4 regions of the Rhizobium sp. SYY.PMSO genome follow, and region 1 is predicted to be linked to each of the others. Evidence: riboswitches for the same ligand, from Rfam matches in the RefSeq annotation. Region 1 holds a riboswitch; each other region holds the start of a gene.
What was found. A riboswitch is a leader RNA that binds a small molecule or an ion and turns the genes downstream of it on or off. The one in region 1 is predicted to bind cobalamin.
Positions count from the first base shown of each region.

Region 1 (6,052 bases):
GCGTGTCCTCGCGCGTCGCGCCGACACAGGTCAGATGCGACGCGGTCGTGAACGGCGTCTCATGGATCACCCGCCGCACGGCCGACAGCGTCGGCGCCTTGGTCGAGCCGCCTGCCCCATAGGTCACGGAGACGAACTCGGGCTCCCAGCCGCTCAGATCCGCAACCGTGTTCCACAATTGCTGCTCGGCCTCTTCCGACTTCGGCGGAAAGAACTCGAAGGAGATGCGCAGATCGCCGTTACGGCTTTCGGATCTCGAAGTCATGTCAAATTCCTCCATCACGAACAAGGAGAGGCTGGCAGCATTGACGGGATCGACTTGGGAGCCGGTCGGCAGCGTCGCTCGCAGAAGCCGCAACTTCCAAAGCGGATTGCCGGTTAACAAGATGGATGGTCCGGCGATTGGCCGGACCATCAGATCGCTTTACTGAGCGGCCTTGCGCAACTCGGCTGCAGCCTGCACCATATTGACGAGTGCCGGCCGGACCTCGTCCCACTTGCGGGTCTTCAGTCCGCAATCGGGATTGACCCAGAGCTGCCGGTCCTGCAGCCGCTGGCGTGCCAGCGACAAGAGCTCGGTCATCTCGCCGACTTCGGGGACACGCGGCGAATGGATGTCGTAGACACCTGGGCCGATTTCGTTCGGATACTTGAAGTTCCTGAAGGCATCGAGCAGTTCCATCTTCGACCGGGAAGTCTCGATGGAAATAACGTCGGCATCCATCGCAGCGATGGCGTCGATGATCTGATTGAACTCGGAGTAGCACATATGCGTGTGAATCTGGGTCTTATCGTCGACGCCGCTCGAGCAAATGCGGAAGCTTTCAACCGCCCAATCGAGATAGGTTTTCCAATCCTTGTGGCGAAGCGGAAGGCCTTCGCGAAGGGCCGCTTCATCGATCTGGATCATCTTGGCGCCCGCGGCTTCGAGATCGTTGACCTCGTCGCGGATGGCCAGCGCGATCTGCCGGCACGTCTCGCTGCGCGGAATATCGTCACGCACGAACGACCAGTTGAGAATCGTGACGGGACCGGTGAGCATGCCTTTGACGGGCTTGTCCGTGAGCGACTGCGAATACTGCCACCAGCGGACCGTCATCGGGTTCGGCCTGGAAACGTCGCCGAAGATGATCGGCGGACGGACATAGCGAGAGCCATAGCTCTGCACCCAGGCATGCTGGGTGAAGGCGAAGCCCGAGAGCTGCTCGCCGAAATACTGCACCATGTCGTTGCGCTCGAACTCGCCATGAACCAGCACGTCGAGGCCGATTTCCTCCTGCCAGCGAATGGTTGCCTCCGTTTCCTTGCGCAGGAAAGCTTCGTAGTCGACATAGCTCAGCGTACCCTTGGCATGCGCCGAACGGACCTTGCGAACCTCCGGCGTCTGAGGGAAGGAGCCGATCGTCGTCGTCGGGAAGAGCGGTAGCCTGATCGCTTCCGCCTGTGCTGCGCGCCGCACCGCAAACGCGCTTTTGCGCTGCCTCATGCCCGCATCGATGCCGGCGATGCGACCCCGCACCAGCGGATCGGTAACTTTCGGGGAAGAGGCGCGTGCGGCGATGGCTCTGGAGGCCGCGTCGACTTCGGCAGCGACGGCAGCCTTGCCCTCGGAAAGACCGCGACCCAGAATGGAGAGCTCCGAGAGCTTCTGCGTCGCGAATGCCAGCCAGCTCTTCAACTCGGCATCGAGCGCCGTCTCAAGCTCGAGATCGATCGGCACATGGAGCAGCGAGCACGAGGTCGCCACTTCCACTCCGCCGCCGCCGCGGGCAGCCACGACCGGCTGAAGGCGGTTGAGGATCGAGGCAAGGTCGGCCCGCCAGATGTTGCGTCCGTCGATAACGCCGAGCGACAGGACCTGATCCTTGCGAACGGCCTTCAAGACATCGTCGAGCTGCTCCGGAGCCCGCAGCAGATCGACATGCAGACCGGCGACCGGCAGGGCGGCAACGGCGGCAAGATTATCTGCCAGGCCGCCGAAATAGGTCGCCAGCATGATCTTCAGTTCCGGCACGGCCTGCGTCAGGGTCTTGTAGGTGACGGAAAGCGCGTGACGCTCGCCCTCGGTCAGGTCGAGGACGGAGATCGGCTCATCGATCTGCACCCAGTCGGCACCCGCAGCGGCGAGACGGCGCAGCAGCTCTTCATAGACCGGCAGCAGTTTCGGCAGCAGATCCAGCGGCTTGAAGATTGCCGAGCGCGCCTTGGCGAGCTTCAGGAAGGTAACAGGCCCCAGCACGACCGGGCGGGTGTGAATGCCCAGCGCCCTGGCTTCCAGGAAATGGTCGAGGGGCTTCTGCGAGGTCAGCGTGAATTCCTGCTCCTCGGAAACTTCGGGCACCATGTAGTGGTAGTTCGTGTCGAACCACTTGGTCATTTCGAGCGCCGGCACGCCGTGACCATGATGCGTATGGCCGCAATCGGCATGACCGTCGCCCTGGCTGCCGCGCGCCATGGCGAAGTAGGTTGACAGCAGGACGTCGCCGCCCGTCCAGCCGTAGACGGACGGGATGGCACCTACCATCACGGCCGTATCGAGCACATGGTCGTAGAAGGAGAAATCGTTGGAAGGGATGCGCGTGATCCCGCAGTCGCGCTGGAGAGACCAGTTTTCAGCCCGAAGCTTCCTGGCCGTCTCAAGTAATTCGGATTCTGCGATCTTGCCGGACCAGAAGCCTTCAAGCGCGAATTTCAGCTCGCGATGCCGGCCGATTCTCGGAAAGCCGAGCGATGCTACTGCAATGTTGTTCTGTGACACTGTCATACCCCATTGGTTTGAGGGGGCATGGGTAAAGCGGACGCGTGCAAATACGGTCCTTTCGGAACCGTCGCAGCAACCACCGGGACACCCCGCCCGTGGACGTTATCTTGTCCTGGCAGGTCTCCTGGCTCACGGGTTATCGCCTTTGTCCGTCTTCCCAAGGCTGGTCGCCTCAGTGACGTCGTGGACAGCGGCTCGCCGTTTACAGTTGCGGGGGCAGCCCCGGAATAACCGATTTCTCGGCTCACCGGATTCCCTCTTAGCTCCAAGGCAGACAAGCTGCCCCAGAGAACCATGACACGCGGATTCTTACCAACGGAGCGCCAAAGTCAAGTGGCATAAATAAATCTTTATATATTTATGTCAGGAATATTTTCTTATCCATCATCGATATCGCGATGGAGATTGGCTTTTCAAGCACGGTACATTTACCCGGGTCCTTCAGGAGCATCTACGGCAAGACCCCGACGCAGGTTCGCATCTCCGCCTCGCCGTCCCAGTTCATGCATGGATAATTCGGCTTGCTCATGAACTTGTAAGAAGTCAGTGTCATTTCGGTCTTCCGGGACATGATTGTCGTTATTGGCCGCGATTCAGGCTGCAGCCGTTCGGCAAAATCGAAAGGAATAATGTGGCAAACGAGCTTAATCGCAATCAGGCGGCCTTCGCGACCCGCGCCGTCCATGTCGGGCAGGAACCCGATCCCTTGACCGGCGCCGTCATTCCCCCCGTCTATCATGCAACGACCTTCGTTCAGGACGGCATCGGCCGCAGCAAAGGGTTCGACTATTCCCGCAGCGGCAACCCGACACGCAACATGCTGGAGCTTTGCCTCGCAGATCTCGAAGGTGCGGAGACCGCTCACGTCTTCCCGAGCGGCCTCTCGGCCGCGGCGACATTGCTTGAGGCTTTGCCGGCCGGCTCCTCGATCCTGGCGCATCACGACCTCTACGGCGGCGTCTACCGGCTGCTGGCAGACGTCAGGCCGGTGACGGCGGGCCACAGGATAAATTTCGTCGATTTCTCGGACATCGACGCCCTGAAGCAGGCAGTCGCGGCGCATCGGCCGAGCCTGCTCTGGTTCGAAACGCCGTCCAACCCGACGCTGCGTATCGTGGACCTGTCCGCCGTTGCCCGGATCGGCAACGAGGTGAATGCAATCACCGTCTGCGACAGCACGTTTTCCTCGCCCGCGGGCCAGCGTCCGATCGAGCACGGTATCCATGTCGTCGTGCACTCGGCAACGAAGATGCTCAACGGCCACTCCGATCTTCTGGGCGGTGTCGTCGCTGTTTCCGCCACCGCGCCGGCAGGGCTTGCCGAGCGGATAAAGTATCTGCAGAACGCTCTCGGCGCGGTGATGTCGCCGACGGACTGCGCCCTGCTTCACCGCTCACTGAAGACGCTGGAAATCCGCAGCGCGCGGCAATCCGCCTCGGCCCTGTCGCTCGCCACCAGCCTGCAGCGGCGAGCCGATGAATTGCGTCTCGACCGGGTCGTGTATCCCGGTTTGGAAAGCCATCCGCAGCATGCGCTGGCAGCCCGGCAGATGTTCAACTTCGGCTGCGTCATTTCCATCGAGCTCGCGGGCGATATCGTCCGCGTGGAACGCGTGCTGACGGCAACCCGCTATTTCCGCTTCGCCGTCAGCCTCGGAAGCGTCGAGAGCCTCATCCAGCACCCGGCATCGCTGACACATGCAGCCGTTCCGGAAGACCGAAGGTCCGCAACCGGAATCGGCCCGCAGCTCATCCGGCTTTCCATCGGCCTCGAAGACCCGGTCGATCTCGAGCAGGATTTGGTGCAGGCGCTCAAGATCCAATCCTAGGCAAATTTGCGGATGTCGGCCGCCTTCGCCTTTTCCGATTTGGCGTCTTCAAAAAAGCGGTCGACGGCTCCGAAGCGCCTCGATGCCGGCGGCTGAATGGCACCGCCGATCAAAAGAGCGCAATGATTTTCCGTCCGGAATTGCGTGAAAACAAAGAGATAGAGCGATTCCGTGAAATGCGGAACCGCTCATCCAGCCTGAATTCCCCATCTGAACGGGTTGAGGAGCATGGAATTTCAGTTTCAAAATCTTCGAGACGAATCCGCCCGTGGAACAGATGTTGCCTCTGAAATCCGGGAGTTCTGTCTTAAGATCATCAAGGATTTCTATGGCATTGATTATACGAAGGAGTGGCACGCCGATCTCGATTCCCTTTTGCTCGATGGCGACGGCAACTGGTTCTCTCGGGAAAACCGTGGCTCGTTCTATCATGTCCGCGACGGTTCCGGGGCGATCATAGCGACCGGAGGCGTCTACGACCTGAAGCGTAAACCTTCGACAGGCCAAAGGATCGCCAAGCGCTATAGCGATGACGCGGAAATTTGCCAGATCGTTCGGGTCTATCTCGATCCGGATTTTCGAGGAGCAGGCCTGGGCTCTCAAATCGCAACCCGTCTGGAGCGGGATGCCTTGAGCTTGGAATATGACGTCGCTTATCTGCATGCCGATGCCCAAGCGCCAAAGGCACTGAGCTTCTGGAAAAAGTGCGGCTACAGCGACTTCGGCAGTTTTTCCTATCCCTCCAAGACCGGCATGGATACGAGCGTCGACTTTGAAAAGCTCTTGTAGCCGGCAGGTTGCCGAAAGCCGCCGAGCCCCATCTGGGCGTGACGCGCATGTCATCGCCCGTCCGAAACCGCCAGAAACTGGATTATAATAATCCACTATTGCCAGCCCGACCTGCGCATACTATTGCTGTCGCGACGCGGACGAGGCGTCGCTCGGGACCTCTTCATGACAGACCACAACGATGAACTGTTGGCGATCTTTTCTGGTCATGAGACCCAACTGCGCCGCTATCTGCGCTCGAAAACGAAATCCCGCGAAGACGTCGACGATCTGTTTCAGGAAGCCTGGATCAAGCTCGCCAGGAACGGCGCGGCAGCCATTGCGGCTCCTATCCCCTATCTCATGCGCATTGCACGCACCCTTGCGCTCGATCACGGCAGAGCGGAGAGCCGCCGGCTCGGGAAGCGCGAGGTGGCCGATCTGCTGGAGGTTGCCGACCAGCGAGCGGGGCCGGAAAAGACCGCCCAGGATCGCGATCAGCTTCGTTGCCTGATGGAAATCATCAACGAACTTCCGGCGCGCCAAAGGCAGATGTTGACCGCCAGCCGGCTGCAGCAGCGCCCCCATGCCGAAATCGCCAAGGAATTCGACCTTTCGGTCCGTACCGTCGAACTGGAAATCCGCAAGGCTTGCGACTATTGCCGTCGGCGGCTGGACGACAAGAACAGAATTTG
Region 1 is NZ_CP177351.1:420,877-426,928, reverse strand. It holds partial or broken gene ACJJVH_RS28700 (methylenetetrahydrofolate reductase) at 1-265, opposite strand, end outside; gene metE (5-methyltetrahydropteroyltriglutamate--homocysteine S-methyltransferase) at 425-2,758, opposite strand; cobalamin riboswitch at 2,858-3,073, opposite strand; gene ACJJVH_RS28690 (trans-sulfuration enzyme family protein) at 3,393-4,589, shown strand; gene ACJJVH_RS28685 (GNAT family N-acetyltransferase) at 4,818-5,378, shown strand; gene ACJJVH_RS28680 (sigma-70 family RNA polymerase sigma factor) at 5,544-6,052, shown strand, end outside.

Region 2 (6,052 bases), on a different replicon from region 1:
CTTGAATAGCGTCTCGGCAAACAGCTTCCGCCGCATCTCCATCAACTGCATCGACAGCCGATTGCTCTCGCCCGTCAGATTGTCGGCATCAAGGATTACGGCGCTGATCTGGGAGCGTTCGGCGTTGAGCCTGTCTCGTTCCTGCGTGACGATCGGAGCTTCGGGCGGCTGGCCCTCCTTGGGGGCAGCGCCGAGCTGTGCCAGTCGCGTGTCGATCTCGGCCGTGCGGGGCTGCAGGCGTGTCGAAATTGCCGTAACGGAGCGATTGAAATCATCGACCTTGCCGGACAGCGCCACCAGCGTTTCGTCATCCATTCCAGGCTGCTTTGCCTCGTCCTGGAGCGATGCGTAGGCTTTTTTCGCCTTGGCAAGATCGGCAACCGCGGCATCCAGAAGTCCGTTGGCAAGCGGCGCCGGCTGTTGTTGATCCGTTTGCTGCGATGGCTGTGCCGACTGCTGATCCTGCGCAACGGCATACCCTTCGGCCAGCGGAGCGGCGGCCATGATGGCGCTCAGTCCCAGCAGCAAAAGGGGCAGCAGAAAAAGACGGAATTTCAGCGGGCGCAAGCAGAGCTCCTCGTCGCACATAAGTCGCAGGCAGTGGATGACCGAAATCACCGCAGAGAATGGAGAACCGGATCGTCCTGTAATGTGATTGCGAATTTCATAGTCTTTACGCGTACGCCTTGTAAGACAAAGAAAGGCGACAGAAAGGCATTTTACGCCTTATCCGGTCCCTTAACCCCGCCGAAGCCGGATGACGCCCGCCTCCTCCTTAAGACGAGGTATCGGGCCGATCATCGCCTGCCCGGAAATAGGCCGGAGAAAGGTCTTGGCAATGGGTCAATCCACACCCCGCCCCTTTCGCAGGATCAGGATGAAGGCCACGCCTCCGACAAGCCCGGTGACGATACCGATCGGCATATCCTCCGGCGCCATGATCATCCGGGCGACGATATCGGCCCAGATCAAGGTCAGCGCGCCGAACGTCGCACTCAACGGCACGACGCGAACATTGTCGCCGCCGACGATCAGCCGCACGAAATGCGGCACCATGAGCCCGACGAAACCGATGGCACCCGAGAACGCGACCATCACGCCGGTCAGAAGCGCGGTGACGACGAAGAGCAGCAGGCGAAACTGCGTGACGGCTATGCCGAGCGTGACCGCCGTTTCATCGCCCATGGCGAGCGCATTCAGCTCCCGCGTCTTCGGAAGCAGCAAGGCAAGGCAAAACAGCAATATGCCGGCCGGATAGACGAGGTGCTGCCATTGCGCCAGCCCCAGCCCGCCAAGCATCCAGAAGACGACGGTATTGGCGGCCCTCGGGTCTCCCAGGAAGATCAGAAGGTTGCCGAGCGCCGTGAACACGAAGGCCACGGCCACTCCCGACAGGACCAGCCGATCGGCCGAGCGGGAGCGCGTCAGGCGCGTCGTCAGCCCCACGGCGGCGGTCGCGACCAGAGCGCCGGCAAAGGCAAACAGCGGCACCGTCAGCAGGCCCAGGATCAGGCCGGTATGCAGCAGCGCCAGAATGGCGCCGAACGCCGCCCCCGAGGAGACGCCGAGAAGATGCGGGTCAGCCAGCGGATTGCGCGTCAACGCCTGAAGCACGGCACCGGTCACCGCAAGCCCCGCCCCCACGAGCGCCGCCAGCACGACCCGCGGGAAACGCACATCCCAGACAATGCTTTCCTGACCGCCGGACCATGTGACCGGAAAAGTGCCGGCGTGCAGCTTGTTGCCGACGATCGACCAGACGGTGGAAAACGGAATGGATGCCGAGCCGAGCGACACCCCGGCGGTGATCGACAGGATGAAGCCTATGGCAAGCAAGGGAATGAGGATGGAGAGGTTGAGGCGCATGCTCGAATCTTGAGAAGGAGATCCGCCCAATGATGGATTGGACGGATCGGCATTATCGATAATCACATCGCGTTCGGGTGGAGAGCCTTCGCCAGGGCGGCGATGGCCTCGATGTTGCGCGGGCCCGGGGTCGCCTCCACATAGGGCAACACGACGAAACGATCGTTCTTCACGGCATCGATATTCTTGAAGGCCGGGTTGCCCTTAAGGAAAGCGATCTTCTGCGCGGCGGTCACCTGGCCATAATCGACGATGACGATGACTTCCGGGTTTTTCTCGATGACCGGCTCCCAGGAGACTTCCGTCCAGCTCTTCTCGACATCGTCCATGACGTTTACGCCGCCGGCGGCCTCGATCATGGCCGTCGGGATGCCATAGCGGCCCGATGTGAATGGCTTCTCCTCACCGGAATCATAGACGAAAACGCGCGTCGGCTTGTCGATGTGACCGATCTTCGCCTGAATCTCGCCGAGTTGCTTGCGGTAGCCGGCAACCAGCGCCTGCGCTCTGTCCTCGACGCGGAAGATCCTGCCGAGATTAAGGAGATCGACGAACATGTCGTCCATAGTCGGTTTGTTCTTCTGCATGACGAAGATGCAGGATTCCGTCAGCTCGTAAACCTTGATGCCGAGGGGCGCCAGGGTCTCCGGCGTCACCTCGCCCCCGACCTTCATGCCGTAATTCCAGCCGGCGAAATAGAAATCCGCATTGGCGCCGAGCAGCACCTCCTTGCTCGGATATTTCGGAGACAGTTCCGGCAGTTCCCTGACACCCTCGCGCAGCTTCTCGTCCAGCGTCTTCCAGCCGGAAACGCCGGTGTAGCCGACCATGCGATCCTGAAGTTTCAGCGCCAGCATCATTTCGGTCAGATTGACGTCGTTCGAGACGGCGCGCTCGGGCGCCTTGTCGAAAGTCACGTCGCGATTGCAGCTGCGAATGGTGACGGGCTCGGCAAGGGCCGCGCCCGCAAGCAGGCTTCCAGCGAGCAAGGCCACGGCAGAGAAGGATATGCGGGAAAACATGAAGGGCTCCAATGATCGGATTATCGAAGGGAAAAGGAAAAACGTTGCGGACCGCTGTCGGCCGGATGAAGGCGGGCGCCGACACGGAATGCGTTCGATACGTGCTCCACCGTCAGGACCTCGGCCGGCTCGCCATGCCCCGTGAGCCGGCCGCAATCGAGAACGGCGACATGGGTCGCAAAGTCTGCGGCAAGGTTGATGTCGTGCAGCGTCGTGATGATCGTCGGCCCCACCCCCTTCAGAAGCTCGAGAATCTCGAGCTGGTGCCGGATATCGAGGTGGTTTGTCGGCTCATCGAGAACGATGAGTTCGGGCTCCTGCGCCAATGCGCGGGCAATCAGCGCCCGCTGCTTTTCGCCGCCCGACAGCGACGCGAACTGACGAAGCGCCAGAGGCTCCAGCTCCAGGCGTGCGAGAGCCCTGGTCGTGACGTCGTGATCCCGGTCGCTCCAGCGCGCCATGCCTTTGCGATGCGGAATGCGCCCCATCAGCACGACATCGCGCACGCTGAAGGGAAAATCTCCCGGCGTCTCCTGCGGGACGACGGCAATCCGTTGCGCCGCTTCTTTCGGACCGATGGACCAGAGATCGACGCCATCGAGCCTCACCACGCCCCGCTGCGGCTTGACGCCGCGATAGAGGCAACGCAACAGCGTCGATTTGCCCGCCCCGTTCGGACCGATAATGGCCAGCCGGGCGCCGGCTTCGACGGACAGATTGATGCCGCTGATGATCGGCATGCCCTTCTGTGGGCCCCAGGTGACGCCGTCGGCGTCCAATCGCGCGCTTCGTTCGGACATGATCGGCTCCTATTGCAGCGCGACCGATCGGCGTTCCGCCGAAACAATGGCCGCCGGGATGCGCGCCAGGGTCTTGCCGCTGAGCGCTCGCGGCCGCTCGCTTTCGCGCGTCAGCCCATCGGGGCGATCCCGATACAGCCGCGCGAAGGAAACGAGCGCGCCGATATCGGCAGCGTCCTCTATGTCGCCGAAGAGGTACGTCGCCTTTGCCGTCGCCTGAAAAGCGACCGTGCAGGGCCGTTCGCAGCCTGCCATGCAGACACTGCCTTCAAGGCTGAAATCGTCGGAAAGCATCGCACCCGCCTGAGAAATGGCGGCTTGCAGATGCCTCAGGAGATCGAGACCGGGCCGGCACGGCTTGCCGACATGACGGCAGTTCGTGCACACGGTAATCCGGTGCGTCGCCTCTTTTTCCTTGTCCATGAAATGCCTCCCGGAGAATTCGCCGGAGGCAAAGTCAAGATAGGGCCAACGGACGCAACGGCGTCCCCGCCCAACCACTGATTTTCCATCGGATCACCCCGTCCGTTGCGGTTGATATCGTCGATGGCAGGTCTCCTGGCTCGCGGGTCACAACCCGTTCGCGCCTTCCCGGCATAAAGCCAGTGGCATGCTGCGAACGCGCTCTCCGCTTACAGTTGCGGGGGCAGCCACGGTTTTGGCCCCTGATGGGTAATCCGCACCGTGTTCCCTTTTCAGCCGCCAGCAGGATCGATCCGAAGGCGGCACCATCAAGGCTATTCATCTCATAGAAAGCGGAATCGGGCAACGGCGATGTCATGGGCGCTTTCGCTTGTCCTTGGGTTCGACATTGGGAGTGGCAATTTGTTACGTTATTACATAACTATTGGCAAGCCGCTATTTTCCCGCCGTTCGATAGCACCTCCAATGGAAACGATGAATGATCTCTGCCCTTATCACCTCAAGGAGAAAGGCGGAGCTGCTAGACTGCCTTGCATTGCGGATGGAAGCGCTCCGCGACGCTTTCCGCTGCCGCATAGGCCTGCGTCACGATTTCCGGCACCAGATCGATGTCGGGAAGACTGCCCAGCCCCAGGGGGCCGATGGCGAAGAGCCCTTCCGTCGTGCGCCCATTCACCTCGAGCGCGCCCGTCGCCTCGACGGCAAGACCGAGACCCAGTTCATCCGGCACAGCGAGACCGGTGTCGATCAGGCTCCGCAGCAATGGAGCATTCAGATCGGGCGCCTGGCATCGACAGTCGATGACATCGTCGGCATAGAGCTGTTCCGTCTCTTGCCGGCCTGCAGGCTTCAGGATCAGCCCGGTCGGCGTGCGCCGGATGAAATGACCGCGCCGCAGCAGGGTATTGCCCTCGGCCAGTTCCTGCTTCAGGCGAACATGCAGCGCCTCGGGCAGCCGGTTGCGGTGGCTGTCATAGAGCGCCCTGAGATGCCGGTTGAACTGCTGCTTCTGGCTGGCCGGCAAGGAACGCCACAGCGACCGCGCATGCTTGCGCAAGCCGTTCATGACGGATTGCCAGCTCTGGCCGTTTGTTTCCGCCTCGCCGCAAGCCTTGCGGACAAAGCGAACGATTTCGCTGAGCTTGCCGGGCATCTCATCGGCGGGGAAGACGGGATCGGCATTGTTCCGCGTGTGGCTCTGAGGCAGGAAGCCGCGCCGCGAGACTATGGTGATCTGCCCCGTATAGCCGCTTTCCCGCATCTGCAGCAGCCGATCGACGACGCGCAGTCCGCTGCCGAGCAGGATCGTATGCGGACGCGATACGAGACGGCGCGCGCGCACGGTGGTCGGGACATTCGCGAGATCGCCGGCCTGGGATTCCTGATCGGTGACGCCGTAGCCGGTCGCCAGCACCACCATGTCGAACGGCGCATTGGCGGCGCCATCGCTTTCCACCACGAAGCGACCGCCGCGCACACGGCGAATCCCGAAAACCATCTCGCTACTGACTTGCACCGCAACGTCGCGCCGCGACGAAAACGCTTCAGAAAAGCGCTGATAGACGTAGTCGCTGAAAATGCTCTTCGGCACGAAGATCTGCAGGAAGCCGGGGATGGCGGCGGGAACGGCGCTCCGGAAAGGAGCATTGCCGCAAAGCCATTGATTGAAATCGTCCGGATCGCCGGCCGAAACCGAAAGGTCGCGAACGCGGCTGTTGAGGATCTCGCTGCTATGCCCGGAAGCCAGCGCCTGACCGCCGCTGACGCTGGAATTGGGATCGAAAAGCTGCAGATGGAAGGGAAACCGCACTGCTTTCATTAGGGCGATCGCCATCATCATGCCGGAAAAGCCACGCCCGACCACGGCGATGCGCGGCATCGCGTAAGGCTGCGCCGCATTTGTCCTGGCGGAAAAGAATCCCTGAACCGTCATATCAACTC
Region 2 is NZ_CP177349.1:1,668,735-1,674,786, forward strand. It holds gene ACJJVH_RS08070 (mechanosensitive ion channel family protein) at 1-558, opposite strand, end outside; gene ACJJVH_RS08075 (iron ABC transporter permease) at 844-1,866, opposite strand; gene ACJJVH_RS08080 (ABC transporter substrate-binding protein) at 1,929-2,888, opposite strand; gene ACJJVH_RS08085 (ABC transporter ATP-binding protein) at 2,909-3,688, opposite strand; gene ACJJVH_RS08090 (DUF1636 family protein) at 3,698-4,111, opposite strand; cobalamin riboswitch at 4,219-4,436, opposite strand; gene ACJJVH_RS08095 (FAD/NAD(P)-binding protein) at 4,632-6,044, opposite strand.
Region 2: another riboswitch for cobalamin. It lies ahead of ACJJVH_RS08090 (DUF1636 family protein); the one in region 1 lies ahead of metE (5-methyltetrahydropteroyltriglutamate--homocysteine S-methyltransferase).

Region 3 (6,052 bases), on a different replicon from region 1:
TTGCAGTGTGCACGTCGGGGCGCATCATGCGGGCGACGGTAAGGCTGCGGATCCAGCCGACGTCGTGGGCGCTGCGGATGCTTTCCCCGCGCAGATGGAAGCGCCATGTGGCGAAGGAGTAGCCGAAGGTCGTGCGGACCACGAGCGACGAGGTGATGACGGCCGCCAGCACCAGCGCCGTGATCGGAAAGTCGCCGGTGATTTCGAGCGCCAGGAACGTCATGGTCAGCGGGCCGCCGATGATGGCGACGGCCAGCGAACTCATGCCGACCACGGCATAGACGACCGGTGTCAGCGTGGCGTGATCGAGATACGGGGCGCAATAGGCGAAGATCTTGCCGAGCAGCGCGCCCATGAACAACGACGCGAAGAACAGGCCGCCCCTGAAGCCGGAGCCGATCGATACCGCGGAGGCCAGCGATTTCAGAATGAAGAGGCCGACCAGCGCCCCCAGCGTTGCATTTGTCGACAGGTTGAGATGCAGCGCGCCGTGACCCGCGGACAGAACCTGCGGCGAAATCAGCGCCAGCATCCCGACGACGAGGCCGCCCAGCGCGGGACGGAAGGCCGGTGCGATCGAACTCTTGCGTGCGAGCTCTTCGACCCAGGCGACGCCCTGCATGATCAGGATGCCGATGCCGGCACAGAAGGCGCCGAGCAGGACGGCCGGAAGATAGTCCGCCGGAACGATCGCGCCGAAATGATCGATGTCGATGGCGAAATCGTCGCCGGCGAGCAACCTTGCGATCATCGTCGATATCAGTGCCGAAACGACGACCGGCGTCAGGGTCAGGATGGAATAGCTGCCGATAATGAGCTCGAAGGCATAGAAGGCGCCGGTGAGCGGTGCGTTGAATGCGGCGGCAATGGCGCCGGCTGCGCCGCAGCCGACGAGCATGCGCAGGTCCGCCCGGCGCATCTGCATCTTGTAGCCGAACTTCGAGGCGATGCCGGCGGCAAGCTGCGTATAGCCTGCCTCGAGCCCGACCGAGGCGCCGAATCCGTTCGAAATCAGGTTTTGCACGGCGACCAGCATGCTGTCGGTGAGCGACATGCGGCCGCCATGCAGCGCGTTGGCTTCGATCGGGTCGACCATCGGCTTCTTGCGCGTGCGCGACAATATATAGAGCAGGATGCCGAGGATGATGCCGCCCGCTATGGGCGCTATCAGCAGCACGGATTTGTCGGGAATCGCCACCGCCGCCGAGCTCAGGCGTTCGTAGTCAGTGATGCCGTAGATGATGCTGTGGAGCTTGCGCGAGATGAAGCTCATCGTGGTCACGGCGCAACCGGAGGCTACCCCCACCAGCGCGCCGGCGAAAACAAGTCCCAATTCGCCACGGCGCAGCAATGCTCTGAACCGACCGAGGTCGAATAGGGCCGAGAAGACGCCGAGGCGGCGCGGTTGGAATTTCTGCAACATGGGAAACGGACGATACGTTTTTACTCGAATGTGAGGACTTATCCTCTATAAACTCCTAACATCAAAGAAATACGGCAAAAAAGCCGCCGATTTTGCAGGAATATTTTGCCTGTTTCGCAATCAGGACGATGGGCGTCGCATCCATGCCCTTGATTGACTTGAAGGAAGTGAAAGCCTAATCATTGCCGGCATAACGAATGGTTCCCGAGCGGCGATCTGCCGCATGGGATGAAAAGGGAATGTGAAGGGACGGACCCAATCCGGGCGTTCTCATCACAGCCGACCCCGCGACTGTAGAGCGGTCAGGGTCTTTCGTTCGGTTTGAATGGCATTCCGCCGGTGGTTCGCATGGGGCGAACGGGCGGGACGGCGTCAAGCCGGAAAAGCCACTGGCGGGGCATCATGATCAGCCGGGGCAGGACGCCTCTCATTCTACGAATCGTCCGCCTTTTCATGATGCATTGCCGGGAAGGCGAGGAAGATCCGCTGGCGCACGTCGGGGGCGACCGGTTTCGGTTCGCCCCCGTCGCGGCGCTTTATCCGCGAGCCAGGAGACCTGCCACGCGTGCCGGGCGCAGAGCCTGTTCCAGGAACGTGAGTTCCGCTGCCAGCACGGAGGTTGTCATGGCACAAGACGAGTTTTCGGCGGGGAGGCGCCTGTTTTTCGGTTTCAGCTCCGCGCTGCCGGCCTGCGCAGTTGCGCGGGAGCGGGAATAGCGCATGTCCTCTTTGACTTCCCGGGCTGTTTTCGTCCTCGGCGGGGCGCGTTCCGGCAAATCCGGATTCGCCGAATCCCTCATTTCGGATAGCGGTCTCGAACGCCATTATGTGGCGACCGGGCAGGCGTGGGACGATGAGATGCGCGAGCGCATCGCGCAGCACCGCGCCGACCGCGGCGAACTATGGCAGACGCATGAGGAGCCGCTGGATATCGTGTCGCGACTGACCGCGATCGATGCCGAAGGGCGCGCCGTGCTGGTGGACTGCCTGACGCTCTGGGTGACCAATCTGATGATGGCGGAACGGAATATGGCGGCGGAGTTTGCCGCCTTGACCGCCTTTCTGCCGACGGCGCGATCGCGGCTCGTTCTCGTATCCAACGAAGTCGGCCTCGGAATCGTGCCGGAAAATCGCATGGCGCGCGAGTTTCGCGATCATGCCGGCCGCCTGCACCAGATGGTCGCGGCGGCGAGTGCCGAAGTTTATTTTATCGCAGCGGGCTTGCCGCTGAAAATGAAGGGTTGATCCACATGAACCAGGAAAAGATTCCCGCCACCGTCATTACCGGCTTCCTGGGAGCCGGCAAGACGACGATGATCCGCAACCTCCTGCAGAATGCCGGCGGCAAGAAGATCGCGCTGATCATTAACGAGTTCGGCGATCTCGGCGTCGATGGCGACGTGCTCAAAGGCTGCGGCGCGGAGAACTGCACCGAGGACGATATCATCGAGCTGACCAACGGCTGCATCTGCTGCACCGTCGCCGACGATTTCATTCCGACCATGACGAAGCTTCTGGAGCGCGATGCCCGTCCGGATCATATCGTCATCGAAACGTCGGGCCTTGCGCTGCCGCAGCCGCTGGTCGCCGCCTTCAACTGGCCCGATATCCGCACGCACGTTACCGTCGATGGCGTCATCACCGTGGTCGACAGCGCGGCCGTTGCCGCCGGCCGCTTTGCCGACGATCACGACGCCGTGGAGGCTCGCCGCGTCGAGGACGATTCGCTCGACCATGAAAGCCCGATCGAGGAACTGTTCGAGGATCAGCTGACCTGCGCCGATCTGATCGTGCTCAACAAGACCGACCTGATCGATGTCGACGGTCTCGGCCGCGTCCGCGCCGAGGTCGCCTCACGTACCGCCCGCAAGCCGACGATCATCGAAGCGAAGAACGGCGATGTTCCTGCCGCCGTCCTGCTTGGCCTCGGCATCGGCACGGAAGGCGATATCGTCAATCGCAAGTCGCATCACGAGCTCGAGCATGAAGACGGCACGCCGCACGATCACGACGAATTCGACAGCTTCGTCGTCGAGCTCGGCCCGGTTGCCGACCCGGCAGCCTTCGTCGAGGCGCTGAAGGGCGTGATCGCGGAACACGATGTCCTGCGCCTCAAGGGCTTTGTCGACGTGCCCGGCAAGCCAATGCGCCTACAGGTGCAGGCCGTCGGCAGCCGCATCGACACCTATTTCGATCGTGCCTGGACGCCGGGCGAAGCACGGGCGACCCGGCTCGTGGTGATCGGCCTGCATGAGATGGACGAGACGATCGTGCGCAAGGCAATCGAGGCGCTGGTCTGATCGATGCTGAGCCTTTGCCGTGCGATACCCCCCTCTGTCGCTTTCGCGTCATCTCCCCCACAGGGGGGGAGATTGGGAGCTCGTGGCTTCATCGTCCTCAAACAACTCACCTCTGAAGTTTCAGGAGGTTTGGGGAATGGAGCGTGTAAGGCATTGCTTGGAATGATCTCCTCCCCTGCGGGGGAGATGTCACGACGTGACAGAGGGGGGTATGCAGCTGCGTACTCTGAGGTCCAATGCACCTCCTTCTAGCTCAAAAAGGAACGATCAGCGACGGCGAGGAGGCAATCGACCTTGGCCAGTCGCCCGGCGATATCCTCTTTCTGTCTGCCGCCGATACCGAGCTTGCGGCTGTTGCCGCAGCGCACGGCGAAGGCGGCCGTTCCCTTCGGCTTGCGAGCCTGATGAGCCTAAAGCATCCGATGTCCGTCGATACCTATATCGACAGGACGGCCCGGCATGCGAAGCTCATCATCGTGCGGGCGCTCGGAGGAGCGAGCTATTTTCACTATGCACTGGAGGCGCTGCATGCCTGTGCGGCGCGTCAGGGGGCCTTGATTGCGGTGTTGCCGGGCGACTCGAAGCCCGATCCCGGATTGACCCCGTTTTCCAATGTCGTTCTCGACGATCTCAATGCGCTGTGGTCCTATCTGATCGAAGGCGGCGAGGCGAATTCCAGTGCATTCCTTGCCTATGCCGAGGCGATGCTCTCAGGCGCCGAGAAGCCGATGCCTGCCGTGCCCCTGATGAAGGCCGGCATATGGTGGCCGGGACGGGGCGTGATCGGTGTCGAGGAATGGCGGAGAGTTTCCAAAGCTTCGATGGTAGCGGAGGAGGGATTCAATCCCCCAACGGTCGCGATTTCCTTTTATCGCGCGCTGGTTCAAAGCGGTGAGACGAAGCCTGTCGAAGCCGTGATAGAGGCTCTTGTCGCCGAGGGTATGCGGCCGCTGCCGGTCTTTGCCTATAGTCTGAAAGATGCCGTGTCCGTCGGTATCCTCGAAAGCGTCTTTACCGAGTTGAAACCGGGTGTGGTCATCAATACCACCGGCTTTGCCGTTTCGGCACCGGGCGCGGACCGCCAGCCGACGGTGCTCGAAACGGGTGAAGCCGTCGTTCTCCAAGCGATCTTTTCGGCTTCGTCGAAAGAGGCCTGGGAGGCGTCCTCTCAGGGCCTTTCGGCGCGCGATCTCGGCATGAACGTGGCGCTGCCCGAAGTCGACGGGCGCGTTCTCGCCCGCGCCGTGTCGTTCAAGGCCGCCGCCCGCTATGACGAGCGGGTCGAGGCCAATATCGTCGCCAGTGAACCCAATGGGGATCGCATGCGCTACACGGCGCGGCTGGCTGCCAACTGGGCGCGGCTGCGCAATACGCCGCCCGGCGATCGCCGCGTCGCGCTTGTCATGGCGAACTATCCCAATCGGGATGGGCGCCTCGGCAATGGCGTCGGGCTCGATACGCCTGCCGGCACGATCGAGGTGCTGAAGGCGATGCAGGGGGCCGGCTATGGGGTTTCCGATCTGCCGGCCGATGGCGATGCGCTGATGCGGCATCTGGCGGAAGGCCCGACAAATTCGAGTCATGATGGCCGCGTCGTTCGCGAAATGCTTTCCTTCAGCGATTACAAGCATTTCTTTTCGTCTCTTCCGACGCAGATTCAGGATGAGATGACGGGTCGCTGGGGCGATCCTGAGGCGGACCCTTACGCGTTGAACGATGCCTTTGCCTTGCCGTTCGCCCGGTTCGGCGATGTGCTCGTCGGCATCCAGCCGGCGCGCGGCTACAATATCGATCCGAAGGAGAGCTACCATTCTCCCGATCTCGTACCGCCGCACGGTTATCTCGCCTTCTATGCCTTCCTGCGCCGCTCCTTCGATGCGCATGCGGTCATTCACATGGGCAAGCACGGCAATCTCGAATGGCTGCCGGGCAAGGCGCTGGCGCTGTCGGAGAGCTGCTATCCCGAAGCGATCCTCGGGCCGCTGCCGAACCTCTATCCGTTCATCGTCAACGATCCCGGCGAAGGCACGCAAGCCAAGCGCCGTACGAGTGCTGTCATCATCGACCACCTGACGCCGCCTCTGACTCGCGCCGAGAGCTATGGTCCATTGAAGGACCTTGAGGCATTGGTGGATGAATATTACGAGGCGTCCGGCGGCGATCCGCGCCGCATCCGCCTGCTACGCAAGCAGATCCTCGATCTCGTCGCCGATATCGGGCTGGATCAGGACGCCGGCATCGCCAAGGGGGAAGGCGAAGACGAGGCATTGCGCAAGCTCGACGCCTATCTCTGCGACCTCAAGGAAATGCAAATCCGCGATGGCCTGCA
Region 3 is NZ_CP177349.1:1,630,105-1,636,156, reverse strand. It holds gene ACJJVH_RS07920 (chloride channel protein) at 1-1,423, opposite strand, end outside; cobalamin riboswitch at 1,605-2,002, shown strand; gene cobU (bifunctional adenosylcobinamide kinase/adenosylcobinamide-phosphate guanylyltransferase) at 2,144-2,668, shown strand; gene cobW (cobalamin biosynthesis protein CobW) at 2,674-3,723, shown strand; gene cobN (cobaltochelatase subunit CobN) at 3,960-6,052, shown strand, end outside.
Region 3: another riboswitch for cobalamin. It lies ahead of cobU (bifunctional adenosylcobinamide kinase/adenosylcobinamide-phosphate guanylyltransferase); the one in region 1 lies ahead of metE (5-methyltetrahydropteroyltriglutamate--homocysteine S-methyltransferase).

Region 4 (6,052 bases), on a different replicon from region 1:
CCGCAGCCGTCATGAAGGCCGTCGCGCCGAGCAGGACGATCTGGGCCCGCCGCACGGCAATTCCGAGCGAGGCGGCGGCATCCGTGCCGAAGACAAAGGCATCGAGAACGCGGACATGCGCCATGCAGACCGCAAACCCGAGGATGGCGACCGGCCCCGAAAGATAAACGTCCGGCCAGCGCACGCCGCTCATGGAACCGAGCAGCCAGAACATGACGCCTCTTGCCTGCTCGGCATTGGCCGAGGTGGTGACGATATAGGAGGTAAGCGCATTGAAAAGCTGCGAACCGGCGACACCGCATAGAATGATACGCTCGCTCGTGCCGCCGACGCCTGCCGCGAGCAGGCCGACAAACAGAAAAGCCGCGACCGCGCCGAGAAAGGCGCCGGTGGAAAGACCCACGATCCCGTAACCGAGGCCGAGGATCATGATGCAGACCGCCCCCGTGGACGCGCCGGCGGAAATGCCGAGCACATAGGGCTCGGCAAGCGGATTGCGAAGCAGCGCCTGCAACACCGCCCCGCTCAACGCCAGCGACGCGCCGGCGCTTGCGGCGACCAGCGCACGGCTGAGGCGATAATCCCAGACGATGCCCTGATGGATCCGGCTAAGCTCGAACTGCGTCCCGAACAGCCGGTTCGACACGGCCTTGGCCGTCGTCGACAACGGGATCGAAATCTCGCCGATGGACACGGCGAGACTGATCATGAAGGCCAGAAGCACGAGCGCAGCCATGATAAGCACCGGAAGTGCCCACCATGACCGCCATCTTGAAAACAGGCGCAATTTACTGCGCCATGCCGAAGGACTTGATGCCCTTGGCCAATATTTCGATGCCGTCGATGGTCCGGATGGTCGGGTTCATCGATTGCGCATCCATCATGACGAAATGCTTGTTCTTGACGGCATCGAGCTCGCTCGTGACCGGGTCCTTCTCAAGGAAGTCGAGCTTCACCTTCGGATCGTCGGCCGCATAGCGGCGGCGATCCATCGTCGCGATGACGATGACGGCCGGATTGGCCTGTGCGATCGTTTCCCAGCCGACCAGCGGCCATTCCTCCTCGGTCGTCACGACATTCCTGGCGCCGAGCGTCTTCAGGATATAGGCCGGCGCGCTGTTCTTGCCGGCAATATAGGCATCGCCGTTGACCTCCTTGCTGGAAAACCAGAACACGATCGGCAGATCCTTGGATCTCGCGCCGGCGATCGAGGCGACCGCATTCGCTTCTCGCGTCTTCAGGTCGGCGATCAGCGCATCGCCGCGATCCTTGACGTCGAAGATCTGCGCGAGCTCATCGATCTCCTGGTAGACCAGATCCATCGTGAACAGCTCCTTGCGCACGCCGTCGCCGCCATCCGTATTGACCTTGGCGACGCAATCCGTCGGCGCGATATAGGTGTTGATGCCAAGCGCGGAAAATTGCTCACGCTTGCCGACGGCGCCCTGCGGGCCGACGTGCCATTCGAATTCGGCGGCGACCAGATCCGGCTCCTTGCCGACGACGGACTCAAAGCTCGGATCGTTGTCGGCAAGGCGCGGGATCTTGCTGTTGGCTTCGGCGTATTGCGGCAGGACCGGGCCGACCCAGACGGCCGTTCCCGCAATCTTGTCGGCAAGGCCGAGCGACAGCAGGATTTCGGTCATGCCCTGCCCGATCGAAACGATCTTGGCCGGCGCCTTCTCGAAGGTGATCTTCTGGCCGCAATTGTTGATGGTGAGGGGATATTGCGTTGCGGCGAAGCCGGACGCGGCAAACCCGGTCAAGCCGAGTGCAAATGTAGCGATCGTCAAAAAATGGCGCATGGGAGATCTCGATAGGATAGGAATACGGAGCAGCGTCAGCGCGACCGCGCCGAGAAAAACCGCCGCCGGTTGCGAAGATCCCAATCAAGGCCGATAAACGTCGGATAAGGTCGAAGGCTCAGGTCAATCATTCTCTGTCCCTTCCGGGCATCCCCGCCCGGCTGATTGGATTGTGATCGACGGCAGGTCTCCTGGCTCGCGGATATCTGACGATCATCTGCCTTCCCGCAAGCACGCTTGCAGTGGCATGGCTCAAGGCCCTCGGAGACGGCCGGCAAGTGGCCACTCCTGGATGATCGGCAATCCGCTTACAGTTGCGGGGGCAGCCACGGTTTCGGCCCTTCCTGGGTCGTCCTCACCGTGTTCCCTATTAATCCCCTCGAAGCCTTCCTCGGGGAACCGTCGGGTTCAGTTATTCCGCCGACCCCCTCGACGTCAAGAACGCATGGAGAGCAAAAAGCGGGAATGCCCGTTGCCGGTCACGAAAAGCGACGTTCTGCCTATGCGGCGTCCGCCAGCTCCACCCGGTTTCGTCCGGCCGCCTTTGCCCGATAGAGAGCCTTGTCGGCTGTCTCAAGCACATGCTTGAAATCGGTTGTCGGCTCCAGCGAGCAGGCGGTCCCGATGCTGACGGTGACGCGGATGGCCTCCTGCCCGAACATCAAAACGGTCGCTTCGATGTCCCTGCGGATTTTCTCGGCAACCGTCGCGGCTGCCCGCAGATCGGTGTTCGGCAGCAGAACGACGATTTCTTCCCCGCCATAGCGGGCGGCGATATCGGTCTTGCGCACGGTCCGCCGGATGACATCCGCCACCCGCGCCAGCACGGTATCGCCGAAGGAATGGCCCCAGCTGTCGTTGATCTTCTTGAAGTGATCGATATCGAGCATGATGATCGAAAAAGGGATGCGCCGGATGCCCGCTTCCTTGCAGCAGCGATCCCCTTCCCGCTGCAGGACCCGGCGGTTGGGAAGCCTTGTCAGCGGGTCGAGGCTCGCTTCATTCTCGAGCGCGCGCTGGATGCCGATGCGATATTGCTCCCGGCCCAGCAGATCCGAAAGAAGAAAGACGCCGAGTATATTGACGACCACGGTCGGCAACGTTGCCGAGAGAAGAAGCTCGCGCACCACCGCCCATGGCAGAAAGGCGAGAACGACGAGCGATGTGCAGGTGCCCAGGCCGAGCAACGCCGACCGCTTCCACCCCGTACCGATCCATTTTCGCGGCAGGAGGCTGAGCATATAACCCGCGAACGCAACGATAAAGATGCCGACGACACCGCCGATGGCGCCCACGCCGCCGACCATGAAACGAAACAGGCCCATCATCGCCGCGGCGACCACGGTTCCCAGAAGACCACCGTAAATAGGCGCAAGAACGAGCAGGATCGAGCGCCCGTCCTGGATGACGCCGGGCATCCACTGGATCGGGTCGGCCATCGACAACATGCCGATCAACCCGAACAGCAGCCCGACGGCGACAGATTTCAAAGGGCCGCGGTCGACGATCCGGATGACCCAGGAATAGGCGTAGACGATGATGGCCACCTGCCCCAGGACGCGGATCAGCGAGACCAGATGCGCATCAATTTCCATCGCCGTTCCCGATCTTCACGAGAGGGCCGGCATCCGCATGAACGCCGCCGGCAGGAGATCCCGGGCAATCTCCATGAAATGATCCAGTAAATCCCTCATGCGGGGAAGGCGCCGGGGCGGTCCGCGGCGGGGCACCTGCAATGTCGGTTATCTCCATGGCCGGGCGTTGAAGCGGAATTCCGTCGACGCGTCGACGCGGACTGACATTCCATGGTGCTTGCAAACTTTCCGGGAGAATATGATGCCGCATGAAGGAACGATACTACGTGTGGAGCAGGAAGCGAAAGCTTGCTGCCCGTTCAAGTAAGGGAACAGGCAATCAGCGCTATCTGGAACCATATACACCGGGGTCAAGAGCAAACAGTTAATCCGGCATCCATCTGGCGGAGACCGATGCATGGAGAACACACACCGTCCTCCCAGCGGCCTCGTTTCAATCCACGCGGAATTCTCCAGCTGCAACCGGGGCAAGTGCTTTTATTATTTTCCTCTGCTACAGTCCGTCGGCAATGACCATCGGAGATATGGTCGAGCGGTATCGTCCGGAGGATATGAAGAGGGCAACCGTCCCCCTCGTTCCATCATCCGCATAGCCGCCGCCGGTCCCCGGAAGATAGCGGACAACGGCTGTCGCCAGGCATGCGCCTCGACAACGGATTGCGGAGACGACGGAATGTGGCGAGCAGCTCGTGTTTTGATCGGCATCTTGATCCTGGCTGGTCTCGGCGTCCTTCTGTGGTTTGCCACAAGACCACCGCCGCTCATCGTCCAGGGCGAAGTCTCCGCCAATCGAGTCGACATCAGCCCGCGCGTTTCAGGCCGCGTTGCGAAATTGAACGCCGATGTCGGCGATAATGTCGAGCGCGGCGCAGTGATCGCCGAGCTCGAAAGCCCGCAGCTGACGGCCGCTCTCCATATGTCCGAAGCAGCGCTCGCCGTCGCGGAGGCCGATCTCGTCAGGGTCAACAGCACCCGGCCGGAAACCATCGCCGCTCGACAGGCCGAACTTGCGGCCGCCGCCGCGGACGTCACGCTCTATCAGGAAGAAGCGGGCCGCCAGGCAAGGTTGATCACGACAGGAGCATCGACACAGTCCCGCGTCGACGAGACGGCCCGCAACCTCGAAGCCGCCATCCGCAAGCGCGAGTCGGCCGAGGCCAATCTGCAGCTGGCCGTGGCCGGCGCGAGCAAGGAAGAAAAGGCGCTGGCGGCAACGCAGGTGGAGCAGGCAAGGGCTTCGCTCAACCAGCAGCAGACCGACGTTCACGAATTGAGGATCGTCGCGCCGATTTCCGGCCAGGTAACGACGCGCGTGGCCGAACTCGGCGAGAATTTCGCGGCTGGCGCTCCGATCTTCTCGCTCCTCGATCTGCAAAACCCGTGGTTCACCTTCAACCTTCGCGAAGATCTGTTGAAGGGCCTGAAGGTCGGCGACGCTTTCGATGTCACCGTGCCTGCGCTCGGCGACAGGAAGATCGCGGTGAAAGTGACTATAATCAACGCTCAGGGCCAATATGCGACCTGGCGCGCAACACGGGCGACGGGGGATTTCGATCTTCGTACCTTCGAGGTCCGCGCAAATCCGGTCCAGCCCGTCGAGGGCCTGCGTCCCGGCATGAGCGCTATCGCATCCTGGCCGCCGGAGCATTGAGATGATGGCAAAAGGGCGGTTGCGCCCTGGCTTCCTCACGGTATTCAGAAGAGAATTCGACCGCCTCCGGCGACGCCCCTTCCTGCTGTTCCTCACCACCATCCTGCCTCTCGTGCTGATGGGCGTGCTGGCTGCCGTTTTCAGCGCCGGTCTTGCCACACGGCTGCCGATCGCCGTGCTCGACCTCGACAATACCGATCTGTCGCGGACGATCATCCGTACGGTCGACGCCACGCCCGACACAGCCGTGGTGCGCAATGTCGGCGATCTTGCCGAGGGGCGGCGATTGATCCTGTCCGGCGAGGTTCACGGCCTGTTGATGCTGCCGCTCAATCTTGAGCGCGACGTGCTTTCCGGCCGCCGTCCGGAGGTCGTCTTCTTCTACAACACCCAGACGATGACGACCGGCAATCTGACGCTGCGCGGTGTGAGCGCCGCGGTTCCAAGTGTTGCGGCCGGCATCCGCCTGTCGCTCAGAACCGCCGAAGGGCAACCCGTCGACGCTGCCGAAGCGGCGCTGGCGCCGATACCGGTGCAGGTCAATCCGCTCTTCAACCCGACCCTCAACTATGCCCATTTCCTGCTCGCGGCCTTGCTGCCGAGCGTGCTTCAGGTGATCATCGTGACGTCGATGGCCTACGCAGTCGGGCTCGATGTGGAGACGGCGCACCGCCTGCGCATATTAAGACGCCTCGGCGGCGGCTTATGGCCGGCGATGGCCGGAAAGATCCTCCCCTATACGCTGCTGTTCCTCGTGGTGCTCGGCATCGCGGATTGGGTTCTGTTCGGCGCCCTGGACCTGCCGCTACGCGGCAACCGCTATGTGCTTCTGCTGGCGGGGATTCTCTTCGTTCTCGCCGATCAGTTCATCGGCGTGCTTCTGGCCTTGCTGCTTCGTCCGATGGCAAGCGCCATCAGCATCGGAACGCTCCTGATGGCGCCGGCTTTCGGCTTCATGGGCATCGGCTTTCCGAGAATCGGCATGAATGCGTTCGCCTACT
Region 4 is NZ_CP177350.1:553,664-559,715, reverse strand. It holds gene ACJJVH_RS20985 (FecCD family ABC transporter permease) at 1-736, opposite strand, end outside; gene ACJJVH_RS20980 (ABC transporter substrate-binding protein) at 789-1,805, opposite strand; cobalamin riboswitch at 1,969-2,224, opposite strand; gene ACJJVH_RS20975 (diguanylate cyclase) at 2,306-3,400, opposite strand; gene ACJJVH_RS20970 (HlyD family secretion protein) at 4,074-5,051, shown strand; gene ACJJVH_RS20965 (ABC transporter permease) at 5,053-6,052, shown strand, end outside.
Region 4: another riboswitch for cobalamin. It lies ahead of ACJJVH_RS20980 (ABC transporter substrate-binding protein); the one in region 1 lies ahead of metE (5-methyltetrahydropteroyltriglutamate--homocysteine S-methyltransferase).